2 regions of the Nonomuraea mangrovi genome follow, and region 1 is predicted to be linked to the other one. Evidence: predicted binding sites of a transcription regulator. Region 1 holds the regulator's gene; the other holds the start of a gene.
The links. Region 1 encodes HspR, which represses chaperone genes until heat shock. Its sites were predicted from a motif close to ANTTGAGTCNNNNNGACTCAANT; they were not measured.

Region 1 (9,377 bases):
CCAAGGGCCCGTTCCACCAGGTCATCAAGGACGCCGGCATCAAGGTCGCCGACATCGCCCACGTGGTGCTCGTCGGTGGCTCGACCCGTATGCCCGCCGTGTCCGAGCTGGTCAAGGAGCTCACCGGCGGCAAGGAGCCCAACAAGGGCGTCAACCCCGACGAGGTCGTCGCCATCGGCGCCGCGCTGCAGGCGGGTGTGCTCAAGGGTGAGGTCAAGGACGTCCTGCTGCTCGACGTGACCCCGCTGTCCCTCGGCATCGAGACCAAGGGCGGCATCTTCACGAAGATCATCGAGCGCAACACGACGATCCCGACCAAGCGCTCCGAGGTCTTCACCACGGCCGAGGACAACCAGCCGTCGGTGCAGATCCAGGTCTACCAGGGCGAGCGCGAGATCGCCTCGTACAACAAGAAGCTGGCCACGTTCGAGCTGACCGGCATCGCGCCGGCTCCGCGCGGCATCCCGCAGATCGAGGTCACCTTCGACATCGACGCCAACGGCATCGTCAACGTCTCCGCCAAGGACCTCGGTACCGGCAAGGAGCAGACGATGACGATCACCGGCGGCTCCGCGCTGCCGAAGGACGACATCGAGCGCATGATGCGCGAGGCCGAGTCCTACGCCGAAGAGGACAAGAAGCGTCGCGAGGAGGCCGAGGTCCGCAACAACGCCGACGGCCTCGCCTACCAGACGGAGAAGTTCCTCCGCGAGAACGACGACAAGGTTCCCGGCGAGATCAAGACCGAGGTGAACGACGCGCTCGCGGAGCTGAAGAAGGCTCTCGAGGGCACCGACACCGACGTGATCCGCAACTCGGCCGAGAAGCTCGCCACGGTCAGCCAGAAGATGGGTTCGGCGATCTACGCTCAGAACCAGCAGGCGGGTGGCGCCCCCGAGGGTGACACCGCGCAGGCCAAGGCCGAGGCCAACGCCGACGACGACGTCGTCGAGGCCGAGATCGTGGACGAAGACCAGCCCAAGAAGGACCAGTGACGATGTCTGACCCGCGCGATAACGGGCCCGAGACAGAGCCGGTGATCCGCGACAACCGCAAGATCGACCCCAAGACAGGCAAGGCGAGGACCGTATCGGAGGAGCAGGTCCAGGCCGCTCCTCCGGCGGACGCCGCGCCGGCCGCCGGCGGTGACGCCGGTCTCCTGGCCGAGCGCACCGCCGACCTGCAGCGTCTGCAGGCGGAGTACACCAACTACCGCAGGCGGGTCGAGCGCGACAGGGTCGCGGTGCGCGAGCAGGCGGTCGCCGGGGCACTCTCCGAGCTGCTGCCGGTCCTCGACGACATCGGCAGAGCCCGCGACCACGGCGAGCTGACCGGCGGTTTCGCCAAGGTCGCCGAGTCTCTGGAAGCTGTCGTCACCAAGCTGGGGCTGACCTCGTTCGGTCAGAAGGGCGAGCCCTTCGACCCGACCGTCCACGAGGCGCTGATGCACAGCTACTCCTCGGAGGTGACCGAGCCGACCGCCATCGAGGTCCTGCAGCTCGGCTACCGCATCGGCGACCGGGTGCTGCGTCCCGCTAGGGTCGCGGTCGCCGAGCCCGAGGACGCCCCGGCCGCGTCCGACGAAAACTAAGAAACCCCCGAAAGGACGCCATAGATGAGCACCAAGGACTACCTGGAGAAGGATTACTACGCCGTCCTTGGTGTGCCCAAGACCGCCACCGCCGACGAGATCAAGAAGGCCTACAGGAAGCTGGCCAGGCAGTACCACCCTGACGCCAACCAGGGTGACGCCGCCAAGGAGGCCAGGTTCAAGGAGATCTCCGAGGCCAACGACGTGCTCTCCGACAGCAAGCGCCGCAAGGAGTACGACGAGGCGCGCACGCTGTTCGGGTCGGGCGTGGGCGGGCCGCGGCCAGGCGGCGGTGGCGGTGGTTTCCCGTTCGACTTCGGCGACCTGTTCGGCGGCACGGGACAGCAGAGCGGAAGCACGAGCGAGCGCATCGGCGACCTTTTCGGGGGACTGTTCAACAGGGGCGGCGCGGGCGGCTCCCGCACCACGGGCACGACGACCAGGCCGCGCCGCGGCCAGGACATCGAGTCCGAGGTCACGCTCACCTTCACCGAGGCGGTGGAGGGCCACACCGTCTCGCTCAGGCTGACCACGTCGTCGGCGTGCAAGGCGTGCAGCGGCACGGGAGCCAAGGCCGGCACCACCCCGCGGGTCTGCCCGACCTGCGAGGGCACCGGCGCGGCCAGCCGTAACCTGGGCAACTTCGCCTTCTCCGAGCCGTGCCGCGACTGTAAGGGCCGGGGTCTCCTCGTCGACGACCCGTGCCCCGTGTGCGACGGCAGCGGCAGGGCCAAGAGCACCCGCACCATCCAGGCGCGCATCCCCGCGGGGGTGGCCGACGGACAGCGGGTCAAGCTCAAGGGCAAGGGCGCGCCGGGCGAGAACGGCGGGCCGGCGGGCGACCTCTACATCCAGACCCACGTCAAGCCGCACGCGGTGTTCGGGCGGTCGGGCGACAACCTGACCATCACCGTGCCCGTCACCTTCACCGAGGCGGCACTCGGCGCGGAGATCAAGGTGCCCGTCCTCAAGGGCATGCCTGTCACTCTGCGCATTCCGGCGGGCACGCCCAACGGCCGCACCTTCAGGGTTCGCGGCAGGGGGGCCACCCGTAAGGACGGCACCAAGGGCGACCTGCTCGCCTCGGTCGAGGTGCTCGTGCCGCAGGAGCTCGACGACAAGTCGCGCGAGCTGCTGAACGAGTTCCGTACGGCCACCGCGAGCGAGGACCCGAGGGCCGACCTCATCCAACGTGCCAGGAGCGAGTAGGCCGATGGACGCCAACTACTTCAACCTGTCGGACGAGACACCCGTCTATGTCATCTCGGTGGCCGCGCAGCTGTCGGGTCTGCACCCGCAGACCCTCCGGCAGTACGACCGCCTGGGACTGGTCTGCCCCGGGCGTACGGCGGGGCGCGGCCGCCTCTACTCGATGCGAGACATCATCCAGCTGCGCGAGGTGCAGCGCCTGTCCCAGGAGGAAGGCATCAACCTCGCCGGCATCAAACGGATCCTTGAGCTGGAGAACGAGGCGCTGAGGCTGCGTGAGGAGGTCCACCGACTCAGAGCCGAGGTGTCCATGGTCAAAGCCCTGATCCGATACGAGCTGCCACCGGGGGCCTGAATACATGGACTACAAGCTCACCCAGAAGAGCCAGGAAGCGCTGTCGGTCGCGATGCGGCGGGCGGCCGCCGAGGGAAATCCCGAGATCGCACCGGCGCATCTGCTCTCCGCCCTGCTCTCCCAGACGGGCGGCACCGCCGTACCCCTGCTCGAAGCGGTCGGCGTCGATTGGAAGACGTTGCGCGCGAAGGTGGAGACCGCGCTGGCGGCCCTGCCGAAGGCGCAGGGCGCCACGGTGAGCGCGCCCTCCAGCTCACGGCAGCTGCTCACGGTGATCAACACCGCTGCGCAGCGGGCCAAGCGACTGGAGGACGAGTACGTCTCGACCGAGCACCTGCTGGTCGGTCTCGCGACCGACGGCGGCGAGATGGCCACGCTCCTGCAGGGGACCGGGGCCACGCCGCAGGCGCTGCTCGACGCGTTCGAGAAGGTGCGCGGGCACGCGAGGGTCACCAGCGAGACGCCCGAGGACACCTACCAGGCGCTGGAGAAGTACGGCGTCGACCTGACAGAGCGGGCCAGGAGCGGCAAGCTCGACCCGGTGATCGGGCGCGACTCCGAGATCAGGCGTGTGGTGCAGGTGCTGTCTCGCCGTACCAAGAACAACCCTGTGCTGATCGGCGAGCCCGGTGTCGGCAAGACCGCGGTCGTCGAGGGCCTGGCCCAGCGGATCGTCGCGGGTGACGTGCCCGAGTCGCTGCGCAACAAGAAGCTGATCTCGCTCGACCTGGGCGCGATGGTCGCGGGCGCGAAGTACCGCGGCGAGTTCGAGGAGCGCCTCAAGGCCGTGCTCTCGGAGATCAAGGAGAGCAACGGGCAGATCGTCACCTTCATCGACGAACTGCACACCGTGGTCGGCGCGGGCGCGGCCGAGGGCGCCATGGACGCGGGCAACATGCTCAAGCCGATGCTGGCGCGCGGCGAGCTGCGCATGATCGGCGCGACCACGCTCGACGAGTACCGCGAGCGCATCGAGAAGGACCCCGCGCTCGAGCGGCGCTTCCAGCAGGTGTTCGTCGGTGAGCCGTCGGTCGAGGACACGATCGCGATCCTGCGTGGGCTGAAGGGCCGCTACGAGGCCCACCACCAGGTGCAGATCGCCGACAGCGCGCTCGTGGCCGCCGCGGCGCTGTCCGACCGCTACATCACCAGCCGCTTCCTGCCCGACAAGGCCATCGACCTGGTCGACGAGGCCGCCTCGCGGCTGCGCATGGAGATCGACTCGCGTCCCGTCGAGATCGACCAGCTCCAGCGCAACGTCGACAGGATGAAGATGGAGGAGCTGGCGCTGGCGAAGGAGACCGACGAGGCCTCCATCCAGCGCCTCGAACGACTGCGCGCCGAGCTGGCCGACCGGCAGGAGGAGCTCAACGCCCTCGTCGCCAGGTGGCAGCGGGAGAAGGACGGCCTCAACAGGGTCGGCGACCTGAAGAAGCAGCTCGACGAGGTGCGCGGCGCCGCCGAGCGCTTCCAGCGCGACGGCAACTACGCCGAGGCGTCCAGGCTGCTGTACGACGAGGTGCCGCGCCTGGAGAAGGAACTGTCGACCGCCACCCAGGAGACCCCCGACCAGCAGATGGTCAAGGAGGAGGTCGGCCCCGACGACATCGCCGAGGTCATCTCCTCGTGGACCGGCATCCCTGCGGGCCGCCTGCTGGAGGCGGAGACGGCCAAGCTGCTGCGGATGGAGGACGAGCTCGGCAGGCGGCTCATCGGCCAGCGCGAGGCCGTCCAGGCCGTCTCCGACGCCGTACGGCGCACCCGCGCGGGCATCGCCGACCCCGACAGGCCGACAGGGTCGTTCCTGTTCCTCGGCCCGACGGGCGTGGGCAAGACGGAGCTGGCCAAGGCGCTGGCGGAGTTCCTGTTCGACGACGAACGGGCGATGACCCGCATCGACATGTCCGAGTACTCCGAGAAGCACAGCGTCGCCCGCCTGGTCGGCGCGCCTCCCGGCTACGTCGGCTACGAGGAGGGCGGACAGCTCACCGAGGCCGTGCGGCGGCGTCCCTACACCGTCGTGCTGCTGGACGAGGTTGAGAAGGCGCACCCCGAGGTCTTCGACATCCTGCTGCAGGTGCTCGACGACGGGCGGCTGACCGACGGGCAGGGCCGCACGGTCGACTTCCGCAACACGATCCTCATCCTGACCTCCAACATCGGCTCGCAGTACCTCGTCGACCCGAAGCTGGAGAACGGCGCCAAGCGCGACGCCGTGATGGGCGCGGTGCGGGCGTCGTTCAAGCCGGAGTTCCTCAACAGGCTCGACGACGTCATCCTGTTCGACTCGCTCGGCTCGGAGGAGCTGACGAAGATCGTCGACCTGCAGGTGGAGCGCCTCGCGCGGCGGCTCGCCGAGCGGCGGCTCGCCCTGAACGTCACGCCCGCGGCCCGCGACTGGCTGGCGATCACCGGCTACGACCCGATGTACGGCGCGCGGCCGCTGCGGCGGCTGGTGCAGTCGGCGATCGGGGACAAGCTCGCGAAGGCGGTGCTGTCGGGTGAGGTGATCGACGGCGACACGGTCCAGGTCGACCTGGGCGACGACGAGCTGACGATCGCCCGCGCCTGATCTGTTCGACGACCCGGCCCCGGATGCTCTCGTCCGGGGCCTTTTCGTGACGTCAGGCGCCGTCGGCCCGGGCCAGGGACAGGACCTCCTCGGAGGTGGGCGGGGACGCCGGATGGTGGCTGAGGCACATCGGCACCCTGATCCGGTGGAACCCCGCCCCTTCGGCCGCCACGTAGAACTGGCCGGCCCTCAGCCGCCCGATCTCCTGCGCCCCTCCGCCCTTCAACCTGGCCATCTCCTGCGCGGCCGCGATCTGGATCGGCGCGTTCAGGAAGCCGAAGAACTGCGTGGCGGCGTTACCGGGGATGTGGTTGTGCAGGCCTTTCGGCGCCTGGGTGGCGAAGACCAGGCCCAGCCCGTACTTGCGGGCCTGCGAGGCGAGCATCAACGTGCTGCCGGTGGCGGGGGTGGTCCTCCCCTGCGGGGCGAACGTCTGCGCCTCGTCCATGACCAGCAGCCCGCCCAGCGGCCTGTCGCCCGCCGGCCGCCGCCTGAACCAGGCGAACAGCCCGAGCTGCAGCCGGTTGACGAAGCTCTGCCGCTGACCGTCTTCCTGCAGCCCGGCCAGGTTGATCACCGAGACCCGCGCCCGGCGCCCCCGCTCGGGCGTCAGCAGCACCCCGGGGTCGACCGCGGTGCCCTCGCCGCCGAACATCGGGTCGTTGATGACCGCCGCGCGCAGGTTCTGCGCCGTCTCCGCGGCCAGCTTCGCCGCGCCGTCCAGGTCGCTGACCGCCTCGGGCAGCTCGGACAGCAGCGCGATCAGCCCTTCGAGCCCGTGCGAGCCCGCCCTCGCGTGGTAGGCCATCGCCTCCCTCAGCACGGCCTGGGAGCGCTGCGCCTTGGCCGTCGGCCCGTCGATCCTGGCCTTGGGGGCGAGGGCGGCGACCGAGGCGTCCAGCGCCAGGCGGAACTCGTCGGGGTCGTCGGCCAGGCCGCTCAGGTCGGGCAGCGGCTGGAAGGTGAGGGGGCGGCCGGTCTGCCTGCCGGGGGTCCAGACGACGACGTCGGTGTTCGCCAGGTAGGCGGCGGCCTTGCGCTGGTCGCCGTCCTCCCAGGTGGGCGGGGGCGACGGCCATGCCGTACCGAGGCGGGACAGGTCGTTGTTCGGATCCAGCACGATGGCGGAGACGCCCTGCAGCGCGCACTCCTCGATGAGCCTGCGGATCAGCACGGTCTTGCCCGATCCCGAGCCCGCGAAGATGACCGTGTGCTTCCTGAGGGCGGCCAGTTCGAGGCGCACGGGCGCGCCCGCGCCCGTCTCCCTGCCGAGGGTCAACGACCCGTCGTCCTCCGTCCGCCTGCCGACGGTCGACGACCGTTCCTTCCCCGGTTCCTGTGCGGGCTCCTCCACGGGCGCGGGCTGGTCGGGAGCCACGACGGACGGGCCCGTGACGGACGGGGGCGCGCCGGTCAAGTCCACGACCGGCGGGGCCGTGACGGACGGGGCAGTGGCACGCGGGGGCGCGGAGGACGGGGGTGTGGCAGGAGGAGGTGGGGAGGACAGGGACGTGGCGGACGGGCCTGTGGCGATCGGGCGGGTCGTGTCGAGGTCGTCCGCCGGGGCAGGCGGCTGCGGCTCCGTGGCCGGCCTGGTGAGGGCCTCGACCAGCAGCTTCACGTCATCGGCGGGCCGCCGGGCCGCCAGCCATTCCTGCAGGTGCGCAGGCTCCTCGTCGAGCAGCGCCCGCAGCGCCGACAGCGTCCGCAGATCCGCCTCGTCGACCCGCAGCACCCTGCCGCCCGCCGCCTCGAACGACGCAAGCGCCTCCTTCGTCTTGGGGCCGCCCGACCAGTCCTCGTTGCGCAGCACGAACAGCTGCCGCCTGGGCACCCCCTCACGCAGCCCCGCCGAGACGCACGCCGCCCTCAGCCGGTGCAGGGCCGCGACGGGACTCGTGCTGGCGATGCCCCTGAAGCACCAGTGCACCTCGTCCTCCGTCGCCTCGTCGAGCGTCAGGCGCAGGCGGGCGTGCAGCGGCGGCTTCCTGCTCGGCGGAGGGTCCTGGGCGTACCTGTGGGCCGCCGCGCCCCTGCCCGCCATCCAGGCCGTCAGCCCGGCCGACAGCAGCCCCGGCATGACGGCGTCCTCGGTCCTGGGATCCAGCGCGGGCTCGACTTCGGCGCTCTCCCTCAGCATGGCGAAGTGGGCGTCGAGCGCGGCCAGCCCCGAGGGGCCGACGTCGGACGGAGGGCTGGCCCCGCCGCCTCCGCCGTCCCCAGGCTCGTCCAGCCGGTCGAGCTCCCTGATCTCGCCCTCGGCGAGGCAGCTCTGGACATGCTTGTCGATCTTGATGAGGATCTGGCGCGGAGTCAGGCCGACTGCGCTGTCGAAGGCCTCTTCCCTCACCGGCCACGTCGGGTACGGCGGGACGAACCCCGCCCGCCCGAACCCCGCCGCGAAACGCCGCTCGACGATGGCCCTCGCGGTCTGCGCGTCCTTCAGCACCCTGAGCGTGGCCGGTTCCCTGAACCTGTCGCGGACCGTGGCGGTCGCCTGGTCGCGGATCAGCATCCAGGTGTGCGGCAGGCACGACAGCACGGTCAGCGTGCGCCTGGTGACGTCACGCAGGGCCATCAGCCCTCCGGCCACCTGCTCGACGACGGCGCCCTGCCCGTCGTCCACCAGGCGGGCGCTCGACTGCGCGACGAGCGCGTCGACCTGGTCGACGGCGATCACTGATGGGCCCGTCAGCGCCAGGAGCCGCGACAGGTCGCGTACCACCTCCTGCGGCGACCGGTAGACGCTGGTCAGCCCCCAGTCCTTGCCCAGCCCCTCGTCGGGGACGGACGACAGGTAGGCCTGGCCCGCGTCCTGCGCCGCCAGGTCGTCGGAGGCCAGCAGCACCAGCGCCCTCGCCGTGTCGTGCGCGTCCCTGAGGACGGTGCCGCCCTTGCGGCGCAGCGCCTCCACGAACAGATCGAGCGCCCTCCTGTCCAGGTGGCCCCTGCCGTCGACGGCCCGCCGTACCATCCTGGGCACGTCGGCGAGCTGGGCCAGCCGGTTCAGCAGCAGCCGCAGCTGCGACTGGCCGTCCTCGGCCGGACGCCAGAGGCTGTCGAGCATCGCGATCACGATGCTGTCCCAGAAGCTCCTGGCGTCCAGCAGGCCGACCAGGAAGAAGTAGCCGCCCTCCCGCTGCGCGTGCTCGCGCGCCCAGCCCAGCAGGTGGGTCTTGCCGGTGCCCCGCTGCCCCTGGATCACCACCCCGACCGGGCTGGCGTCGGCGCTCTCCTTCGCCTCCGTCACCCCTCGGCGCAGGTCGAGCGCGGCCATCGGGTGCAGGCTCTCCACGTGGTACGGCGAGGGCCGCCACACGTCGTCAGGAGCGTGGACGGCGTTGAGCCGCAGCGCGCCCAGCGCCTCCCATTCCGCCGTCATCGCGCGCCGATCGACAGGTAGTGCTTGTCCTGGTCGCCCACGGCCAGCGCCGCCCTGCGGTCCTCCGGCCTGAGCGCCTTCTGGTTGTCCTCGGGCACCATGACGACGTCGGGCTGCCTGTTGAGGCTGCGCAGCGCCTCGTCCATCACGTTCTGGGGCACGTCGGCCAGCCGAACGCGCACGTCGGTCAGGCTCACCCAGCCGCCCGGCTCGCGGGTCAGCTCGGCGTAGACGGCGCGCACCCTCGCCTCGACGTCCTGCACCCCGT
Region 2 (9,377 bases), on a different contig from region 1:
CCTCGCCCGCGGCGACCACCCGCACCGCCTCGGCCAGCTGCGCGGCGGAGGCGTCCTTGAGCAGGAATCCGCTGGCCCCCGCCCGCAACGCCTCGTAGACGTAGTCGTCGAGGTCGAAGGTCGTCAGGATCAGCACCTTGGTCTCACCGGCGGCCATGAGCCGGCGCGTGGCCTCCAGGCCGTCCATCACCGGCATCCTGACGTCCATGAGCACGACGTCGGGCTTCAGCTCGGCCACCCGCTCGATCGCCTCCTGGCCGTTGGCGGCCTCGCCCACCACCTCGAGGTCGGGCTGGCTGCTGAGGAACACCGTGAAGCCCGTGCGGACCATGCCCTGGTCGTCGGCGATCAGCACCCGGATCATGACGTCCGCTCCAGCGGCAGCAGGGCCTTCACCTCGAACCCGCCCCCTTCCATGGGACCAGCCTCCAGCGATCCGCCCAGCAGGGTGGCCCGCTCGCGCATGCCCACCAGCCCGTGGCCGGCGCCCGGGGCCTCCCCGGGCCTGCGCCCTGGCCCGTTGGCCACCCGCACGCGCAGGTCGCCGGCCCAGATCACCTCGACCGCAACGGCCGAACCCGGCGCGTGCCGCATGGCGTTGCTGAGCGATTCTTGCACGATCCGATAGGCCGAGACGGCCATGGCCGTGGGCACCTCCTCCAGCTCTCCCGAGCGTTTGACCAGCACGGTGAGGCCGGCCGACCTGGCGTTGCCGACCAGCTCGTCCAGCCGGTCGAGGGCGGGCGGCGGCGTGGTGTCGGCCCTGCCCTCTTGATCGCGCAGCACGCCGAGGACCTGCCGCAGCTCCTTGATCGCCTCAAGGGACAGCCCGCGGATCTGCGCGAGCCCCGCCTCCAGGAGGGAGGCGTCCCCTCGGGCCTCCATGGGGACGGCCTCCGCCTGGATCGCGATGACCGACAGGTGGTGGGCGACCACGTCGTGCAGTTCCCTGGCGATCCGCGCCCGTTCGGCCATGACGAACCGCTCACCGATGGCAGCGTCCCTGCTCTCGGTGGCGCTGCGCCGTACCCGGACGTTGTAGCCGAACAGCAGGATCACGGTCATCGTGACCGTGGACAGCGTCATCGTGTTGCGGTCGACGATCCAGACGGTCAGCACCGAGACCACCCACACCGCGATCGTGACGCGCCTGTCGGACCTGGCGGCGACCGTGTAGAGCACCAGCAGGTACATCACGATGGCCGCCCCGAGGTAGGGCGGCTGCATGTCGGTGACCTGTTCGACGACGTGGAGCGACACCGGCATGAGCACCACGGCCAGGCGCCAGGCCGCCAGCGGACGGCGCTCGCGCAGGGCGACCGGCAGCGAGAAGCCGAGGGCGGCCAGGTAGACCATGTACGCCGGCTGCCGCGTGGTCGGGCTCAGCTCCGTGAGCGTGGTGACGAACAGGGTCGCCGCCACGACGAGGTCGGCCCCCTGGACCACGTCGACGTGGTCGAAGGGCAGCAGCAGCCGCAGCACGCCGGGCGTGCGGCGGCGCAGGCGGGGAGAACGGACCGGAGGCGGGTCGGCCTCGCCGCGGAAGAACGCGAGCCAGAACGGCTGGACGAGGGCCGAGATCACCGCAACAGCGTACGGCCCCGCTCACCAGGCAGGCGTCACCCCTGGGAGTGACCATCTCAGGTATGACTTACATCATTACGATCGCCGTGAGCGAACATCAGCAAGGAAGGGAACAATCCTGGGCTCCAATGAATTGAGCGTGTATAACTCAACCCCATTGGAGTTCAGATGAGTGAGAGCTTGATCCTCCCGGTCCTGCCGCTCGACGACGAGGTGGTCCTGCCGGGCATGGTGGTCCCTCTGGACCTGTCCGACTCGGAGGTCCGGGCTGCGATCGACGCGGCTCAGGCTTCTGGTCTCAACAAGCCGCGTGTCCTCCTCGTTCCCAGGATCGACGGCCGCTACGGCGCGGTCGGCGTGCAGGCCGTGGTCGAGCAGGTCGGCAGGCTCCCCGGAGGCGAGCCCGCCGCCGTCGTGCGCGGCGTCAACAGGGCGCGCGTCGGCAAGGGCACGACCGGCCCGGGCGCGGCCCTTTGGGTGGAGGTCCACACCGTCGACCCCGTGCACGTCGGGGAGCGGGCGCAGGAGCTGGCCAAGGAGTACAAGGCGCTGGCCACCACGATCCTGCAGAAGCGTGGCGCGTGGCAGGTGGTCGACCAGGTCAACCAGATCGACGACCCCTCGGTCCTCGCCGACAGCTCCGGCTACACGCCGTGGCTGAGCACCGCTCAGAAGGTCGAGCTGCTGGAGGCCCCCGACCCCGCCGACCGGCTGGCCAAGCTGGTGGAGTGGTCGCGTGAGCACCTGGCGGAGCTCGACGTCGCCGAGACGATCCGCAAGGACGTCCAGGAGGGCATGGAGAAGCAGCAGCGTGAGTTCCTGCTGCGCCAGCAGCTCGCCGCCGTGCGCAAGGAGCTGAAGGAGCTCAACGGCGACACCGCCGAGACCGAGGAGGAGGACTACCGCGCCCGCGTGGAGGCGGCCGACCTCCCCGAGAAGGTGCGCGAGGCGGCGCTCAAGGAGGTCGACAAGCTGGAGCGGACCTCTGACCAGTCTCCCGAGACCGGCTGGATCCGCACGTGGCTCGACACCGTCCTCGACATCCCCTGGAACGAGACGAGCGACGACAACTACGACATCGCCGGCGCCCGCGAGGTGCTCGACGCCGACCACACCGGCCTCGAGGACGTCAAGGACCGCATCATCGAGTACCTGGCCGTGCGCAAGCGGCGCCAGGACAAGGGCCTCGGCGTGGTGGGCGGCCGCCGCAGCGGCGCCGTCCTCGCCCTCGCCGGTCCGCCCGGAGTCGGCAAGACGTCGCTGGGCGAGTCCGTGGCCCGCGCCATGGGCAGGAAGTTCGTCCGCGTCGCCCTCGGCGGCGTGCGCGACGAGGCCGAGATCCGCGGCCACCGGCGCACCTACGTCGGCGCGCTGCCCGGCCGCATCGTGCGCGCCATCCGCGAGGCCGGCTCGATGAACCCCGTCGTCCTGCTCGACGAGATCGACAAGGTCGGCGCCGACTACCGGGGCGACCCGACGGCCGCCCTGCTCGAGGTCCTCGACCCGGCGCAGAACCACACCTTCCGCGACCACTACCTGGAGGTCGAGCTCGACCTGTCGGACGTGCTCTTCCTCGCGACGGCCAACGTCCTCGAGGCCATCCCGGGGCCGCTGCTCGACCGCATGGAGGTCGTCACGCTCGACGGCTACACCGAGGACGAGAAGGTGGCCATCGCCCGCGACCACCTGCTGCCCAAGCAGCTGGAGCTGGCCGGGCTGACGGCCGAGGAGGTCACCCTGGAGGAGGCGGCCCTGCGCAAGCTGGCCGCCGAGTACACCCGCGAGGCCGGCGTGCGCTCCCTCGAGCGTTCCATCGCCAGGATCCTGCGCAAGGTCACGGCCAAGGACGAACTGCCCACCACGGTCGGTGAGGACGGCCTGGTCGACTACCTGGGCAGGCCGCGCTTCGTGCCCGAAGCCTCGCTGCCCGAGTCCAAGCAGCGCACCTCGGTGCCCGGCGTGGCCACCGGCCTGGCCGTCACCGGAGCCGGCGGCGACGTCCTCTACGTCGAGGCGTCCCTGGCCGACCCCGAGACCGGCGACACCGGGCTGACCCTCACAGGACAGCTCGGCGACGTGATGAAGGAGTCGGCGCGGATCGCGCTGTCCTACCTGCGCTCGCACGGCGCGGAGCTGGAGCTGCCGGTCACCGCGCTGAAGGACCGCTCGGTGCACGTGCACTTCCCCGCGGGCGCCGTCCCCAAGGACGGGCCCTCGGCGGGCGTCACGCTCACCACGGCGCTGGCCTCGCTGCTGTCGGGACGGCTCGTCCGCAACGACGTGGCGATGACCGGTGAGATCTCCCTCACCGGGCGGGTGCTGCCCATCGGCGGCGTCAAGCAGAAGCTGCTGGCGGCGCACAGGGCGGGCATCACCACGGTCCTCATTCCGGCCCGCAACGAGCCCGACCTGGACGACCTGCCCAAGGAGGTCCGCGACGAGCTGACCATCCACGCCGTCGGTGACGTGCGTGAGGTGCTCGACATCGCCCTCACCCCCGCCAAGGTCGCCCAGACCACCGCGGCCTGACCACCCGCCGAAGCCGCCCCGCCGTCCGTACGGCGGGGCGGCTTCGCCATGGTGGCCGGACAACGGCGCCTGTCGGTCGCGTTCTGTGACGCGCCGCCAGAGGGGCGGTGGTGAGCCACTTCACATCGGCGGACGGGAATAGGCGCCGGTAAGAGGATCGTTGGCAACAACGTGAACGAGATGCGAATGCGCAGGTGTATGGGCTGTCAGGCCCGCTAGAGCGCACCCTTCCGCCCTCCTCGTTCGAAGGTATCTCCCTGATGATCCGCCCCAGCTTCGTGCTGCGCCGCCTGAGCCACCTGCCGTTCCACCCCGGCACTCGCTGACGCGTCCCCCAACGCTGACCGTCCGTTACCGAATCCGTTGTGGGGAATTTTCGTGATCCAGGCTGCAGGCCTGCGCAAGTCGTACGGTGACACCGTCGCGCTGGACGGTGTCGATCTGCACGTGCGCCAGGGGGAGATCTTCGGTGTGCTCGGCCAGAGCGGCGCGGGAAAGAGCACGCTGCTGCGCTGCGTCAACCTCCTCGAGCGCCCCGACCGCGGCACCGTCGCGGTCGCCGGGCAGGAGCTGACCACGCTCGGCGAGCGCGACCTGCGCGCCGCCAGGCAGCACATCGGCATGATCCACCAGCACTTCGCGCTGCTGTCCTCACGCACGGTCGCGGGCAACGTGGCCTTCCCCCTCGAGGTCATGGGAATGGGCAGGGCCGAGCGTTCGGCCAGGGTCGCCGAGCTGCTCGAGCTCGTCGGCATCGCCGACAAGGCCGACGCCCGCCCCGGGCAGCTGTCCGGCGGGCAGAAGCAGCGCGTGGGCATCGCCAGGGCACTGGCCGGCAACCCGAAGGTGCTGCTGGCCGACGAGGCGACCTCGGCGCTCGACCCCGGCACGACCTCCTCCATCCTCGCCCTGCTCAGGCGGCTCAACACCGAGCTCGGGCTGACGATCCTGCTGATCACGCACGAGATGAACGTGGTCAAGAGCATCTGCGACTCGGTGGCGATCATGTCGGGTGGCGCGATCCTGGAGTCGGGGCCCATCAGGCAGCTGCTGACCACGCCCGGCTCCCGCCTGGCCGCCGAGCTGTTCCCGCTGCCGGCGCCCGAGACGGGCAACGTCACGATCACGTTCACCGGAGCGGCGGACGAGCCGGTGATCTCGCACGTCGTGCGCAAGTTCGACGTGGACGTCAGCATCCTCGGCGGCGCGCTCGAGGAGGTCGCCGGCGGCTCTGTCGGCCGCCTGCGCGTCTCGCTGGCGGGTGCCGAGACCTCGGCCGCGCTCAGCTACCTGCGTGAGCAGGGGCTGATCGTGGAGGTGGCGGCATGACCTGGGAAGAGATGGTCCCGCTGCTCGGGCAGGCGACGTGGGAGACGGTCCAGATGGTGTTCTGGTCCACGCTCTTCACCGTCGTGTTCGGGCTTCCGCTCGGCGTGGCCCTGGTCGGCACCTCGCGTGAGGGGCTGTTCCCCTCGCGGATCGCCAACCAGCTGCTCAGCCTGGTCGTCAACATCGGCAGATCGCTGCCGTTCATCATCCTGATGATCGCGGTGATCCCCTTCACGCGGCTGCTGGTCGGCACCACCATCGGCCTGTACGCGGCCGTCGTGCCGCTGACGATCGGCGCGGTGCCGTTCTTCGCCCGCCTGGTCGAGATCGCGCTGCGTGGTGTCAGCGCCGACGTCGTCCAGGCGGCCCACGCCATGGGCGTCAGCCGTACCTCGATCGTCACCAAGGTCCTGCTGCCCGAGGCCAAGTCGGCGCTGGTGGCCGGGATCACGGTCACTGTCATCACGCTGGTGTCCTACTCGGCGATGGCGGGCGTCATCGGCGCGGGCGGCCTCGGCGACCTGGCCATCCGGTACGGCTACCAGCGATTCGAGACGCCTCTCATGATCGCGACCTGTGTGGTCATCATCATCCTCGTCCAGCTGGCCCAGACCGTCGGCGACGCTCTCGCCAACCGTCTGGCCGCCAGGCGCTAGCGACACCTTCACCCCGTTCTTCCGGGGTCCGCCACGAGCGGATCCTGCTTCCTCATACCCAGACAAGGAGCACAGCCGTGCGCAAGTTGTTCGGTCTCGTGACCGCCGCCGTCCTGGCCCTGACCCTCGCCGCCTGCGGATCGTCCGCTTCCGGCTCGTCGGCCTCCGGCGCCCCGAGCGACCCGCTCAAGATCGGTGCCACTCCCACTCCGCACGCCGAGATCCTCAAGTACATCTCGGACAACCTGGCGGCCAAGGAGGGCCTGAAGCTGGAGATCGTCGAGTTCAGCGACTATGTGCCGCTGAACCCGCAGCTCCAGGAGGGCCAGCTGGACGCCAACTACTTCCAGCACCAGCCCTACCTCGGCGACTACAACAAGGAGAAGGGCGCCAAGCTCACCTGGGTGGAGAACGTGCACCTGGAGCCGCTCGGCCTCTACTCCAGCAAGGTGAAGGACGTCGCCGCGCTCGCCTCCGGCGCGACCGTCGCCGTGCCCAACGACGCCACCAACCTCGGCCGCTCGCTGAAGCTGCTGGCCGACAACGGCGTCATCACGCTGAAGGACGGCGTCGGCACCGCGGCCACCGAGCGTGACGTCACCGCCAACCCGAAGAACATCACCTTCAAGGCGCTCGACGCGGCCCAGCTGCCCCGCTCGCTCGCCGACGTGGACGCCGCGGTCATCAACGGCAACTACGCCCTCGAGGCCAAGCTCAACCCGGCCACCGACGCGCTCATCGCGGAGAAGGCCGAGGGCAACCCGTACGCCAACGGGCTGGTCGTCCAGGAGGGCAAGCAGAACGACCCGCGGGTGCAGAAGCTGGCCAAGCTGCTGCAGAGCCCCGAGGTCAAGAAGTACATTGAGGACACCTATAAGGGCGCGGTCATCCCAGCCTGAATTTTTCCTGTGAATGATCGGGAAAATGTGTTTTCCGAATAATCGACCGCCGGCCAGGTAATCAAGCGAATTGTAAGTGTTCGGCAATCCGCCGGGACTACGAAGAGCGTGTCAGAAACCCTCTTCTCCCGAGGAGTCCCGTCATGCGATTCGTTTCGCGAATCCTGACCGGCGCCGTCATCGCCATTGCCGTGGCGGTCGGCGCCCCCGTCGCCGCGGGCGCGGCGACGACGGCCACGGCCACGGCCACGGCCACGGCCACCGGCACCGGCACCGGCTGGGGGGCCTACCACTCCAGCGACCACAGGGCCGAGGCCTCAGGGCACGTCTCCGTGACCAAGAAGTCCTACAAGGTCTGGCACTGGGAGACCTTCTACAAGAAGGTCCTGGTCTGCTGGAAGGACAAGCACGGGAACAAGCACTGCGTCTGGAAGAAGAAGCCCTTCAAGAAGAAGGTCTGGACCTGGAAGCACGACTACTTCTACTCGGTGGACAGCACCCTCACCAACCACAAGTGGTGGGGCAAGCAGAAGTACGTCTGCGCGTGGGAGACCTTCAAGGTCGTGAACTTCGACGGTTCGACCTACTTCAAGAGCTTCAAGAACTGCGGCAAGCACGACGCCGACTACTCGTTCGGCGGTAAGAACGCCAAGCACATCTACGTGGATGTGAGCCGTGGCGCACATGGTGGCCCGAGCGGCTTCCACTCCGGCTGGCAGGACGTTTACCACGCCTAATGGCGGTTCCCCCTCGAAGAGGCCGTGATCTCGAATACGGGATCACGGCCCCGCCGTTTTCCGAGGAATTCGCGAGATGGATGTGACGCCATTTCCCGGTGTCATTCCCGTGAGGCTGCGGTGGATGGCGGGACGGCGTGGACACTTCCTGCGCGACCCCGAACCGAATACTGTTCTGGTCATGTATCCGGGAGCCATCGCAGCAGTCACCCCCGACAAGCCCGCTGTGATCATGGCGGGCTCCGGGAACATCGTCACCTACCGCCAGCTCGAGGAGGAGTCGAACAGGCTCGCCCACCTCTTCCGCTCCGCCGGCCTCAATCCGGGCGACCACATCGCGTTCATGCTCGAGAACCATCCGCTCTTCCTGGTCATCGCCTGGGCGGCACACCGCTCAGGGCTGTACTACACCGCGATCAGCTCGCGCCTGCAGAGCGAGGAGCTGTCCTACATCGTCGACAACTGCGAGGCCAGGGTCTTCATCGCCTCGTCCGGGCTGGCCGAGGTGGCCGCCTCGATCGACGCGCCCGGCGTGGAGCTCAGGCTCATGGTCGACGGCGTCGCCGACGGCTTCCAGTCCTACGAGGAGGCCGTCGCGGGGCAGCCGCCGACGCCCATCGCCGACGAGTGCCTGGGCGCCGACATGCTCTACTCCTCCGGCACCACGGGCAGGCCCAAGGGCGTCAAGCCGACGCTCTCGCAGGCGCCGCTCGACACTCCCGGACCGCTGCTCCAGCTCATCCAGTTCCTGTTCGCGCCCGCGGCCGACAGCGTCTACCTGTCGCCCGCGCCGCTCTACCACGCCGCCCCGCTGCGCTACTGCCTGCAGTTCCAGCGGCTCGGGGCGACGGTCGTCGTGATGGAGCGTTTCGACCCCGCCGAGTACCTCGCGCTGGTCGAACGGCACGCGGTCACGCACACCCAGCTCGTGCCGACGATGTTCATCAAGATGCTCAAGCTGCCCGACGAGGTCAGAGCCAAGCACGACCTGTCGTCGCTCCAGTGCGCGATACACGCCGCCGCGCCGTGCCCGATCCCCGTCAAGGAGCAGATGCTCGACTGGTGGGGTCCCATCATCCACGAGTACTACGCGGGCACCGAGGGCAACGGCTTCCTGTACGCGGGCCCCTCGGACTGGCTCGCCCACAAGGGCACCGTCGGCCGCCCCCTGCTCGGCGTCGTGCACGTCTGCGACGAGGAGGGCCACGAACTGGCGCCCCGCGAGCACGGCACGGTCTACTTCTCCGACGGACCCCGCTTCGAGTACCACGGCGACCCGGACAAGACCCGCTCCGCGCACGACCCCCAGGGCAGGGGCTGGACCACGCTCGGCGACATCGGCTACGTCGACGAGGACGGCTTCCTCTACCTGACCGACCGCCGCTCCTACATGATCATCTCGGGCGGGGTGAACATCTACCCGCAGGAGTCCGAGAACGTGCTGTCCCTCCACCCCAAGGTCGCCGACGTGGCCGTGTTCGGCATCCCGGACGAGGAGATGGGCGAGCAGGTCAAGGCCGTCGTCCAGCCCGCCGACCTCGCCGAGGCGGGCCAGGCGCTGGAGGCGGAGCTGATCGAGTACTGCAGGGCGCGGCTGGCCCACTACAAATGCCCCAGGTCCGTCGACTTCCGCGACGAGCTGC

Region 2: a site for HspR is predicted at 1,716-1,738, ahead of lon (endopeptidase La). Genes of this name have one in related genera too.

Annotation. Positions count from the first base shown of each region.
Region 1 covers NZ_JBHUFV010000055.1:69,158-78,534, forward strand. The annotation lists gene dnaK (molecular chaperone DnaK) at 1-995, shown strand, start outside; gene grpE (nucleotide exchange factor GrpE) at 998-1,591, shown strand; gene dnaJ (molecular chaperone DnaJ) at 1,616-2,800, shown strand; gene ACFSKW_RS37185 (heat shock protein transcriptional repressor HspR) at 2,805-3,155, shown strand; gene clpB (ATP-dependent chaperone ClpB) at 3,160-5,727, shown strand; gene ACFSKW_RS37195 (helicase HerA domain-containing protein) at 5,780-9,109, opposite strand; gene ACFSKW_RS37200 (hypothetical protein) at 9,106-9,377, opposite strand, start outside.
Region 2 covers NZ_JBHUFV010000016.1:238,640-248,016, reverse strand. The annotation lists gene ACFSKW_RS11285 (response regulator) at 1-364, opposite strand, end outside; gene ACFSKW_RS11280 (sensor histidine kinase) at 361-1,584, opposite strand; gene lon (endopeptidase La) at 1,753-4,113, shown strand; gene ACFSKW_RS11270 (methionine ABC transporter ATP-binding protein) at 4,492-5,442, shown strand; gene ACFSKW_RS11265 (methionine ABC transporter permease) at 5,439-6,098, shown strand; gene ACFSKW_RS11260 (MetQ/NlpA family ABC transporter substrate-binding protein) at 6,176-6,997, shown strand; gene ACFSKW_RS11255 (hypothetical protein) at 7,141-7,734, shown strand; gene ACFSKW_RS11250 (AMP-binding protein) at 7,859-9,377, shown strand, end outside.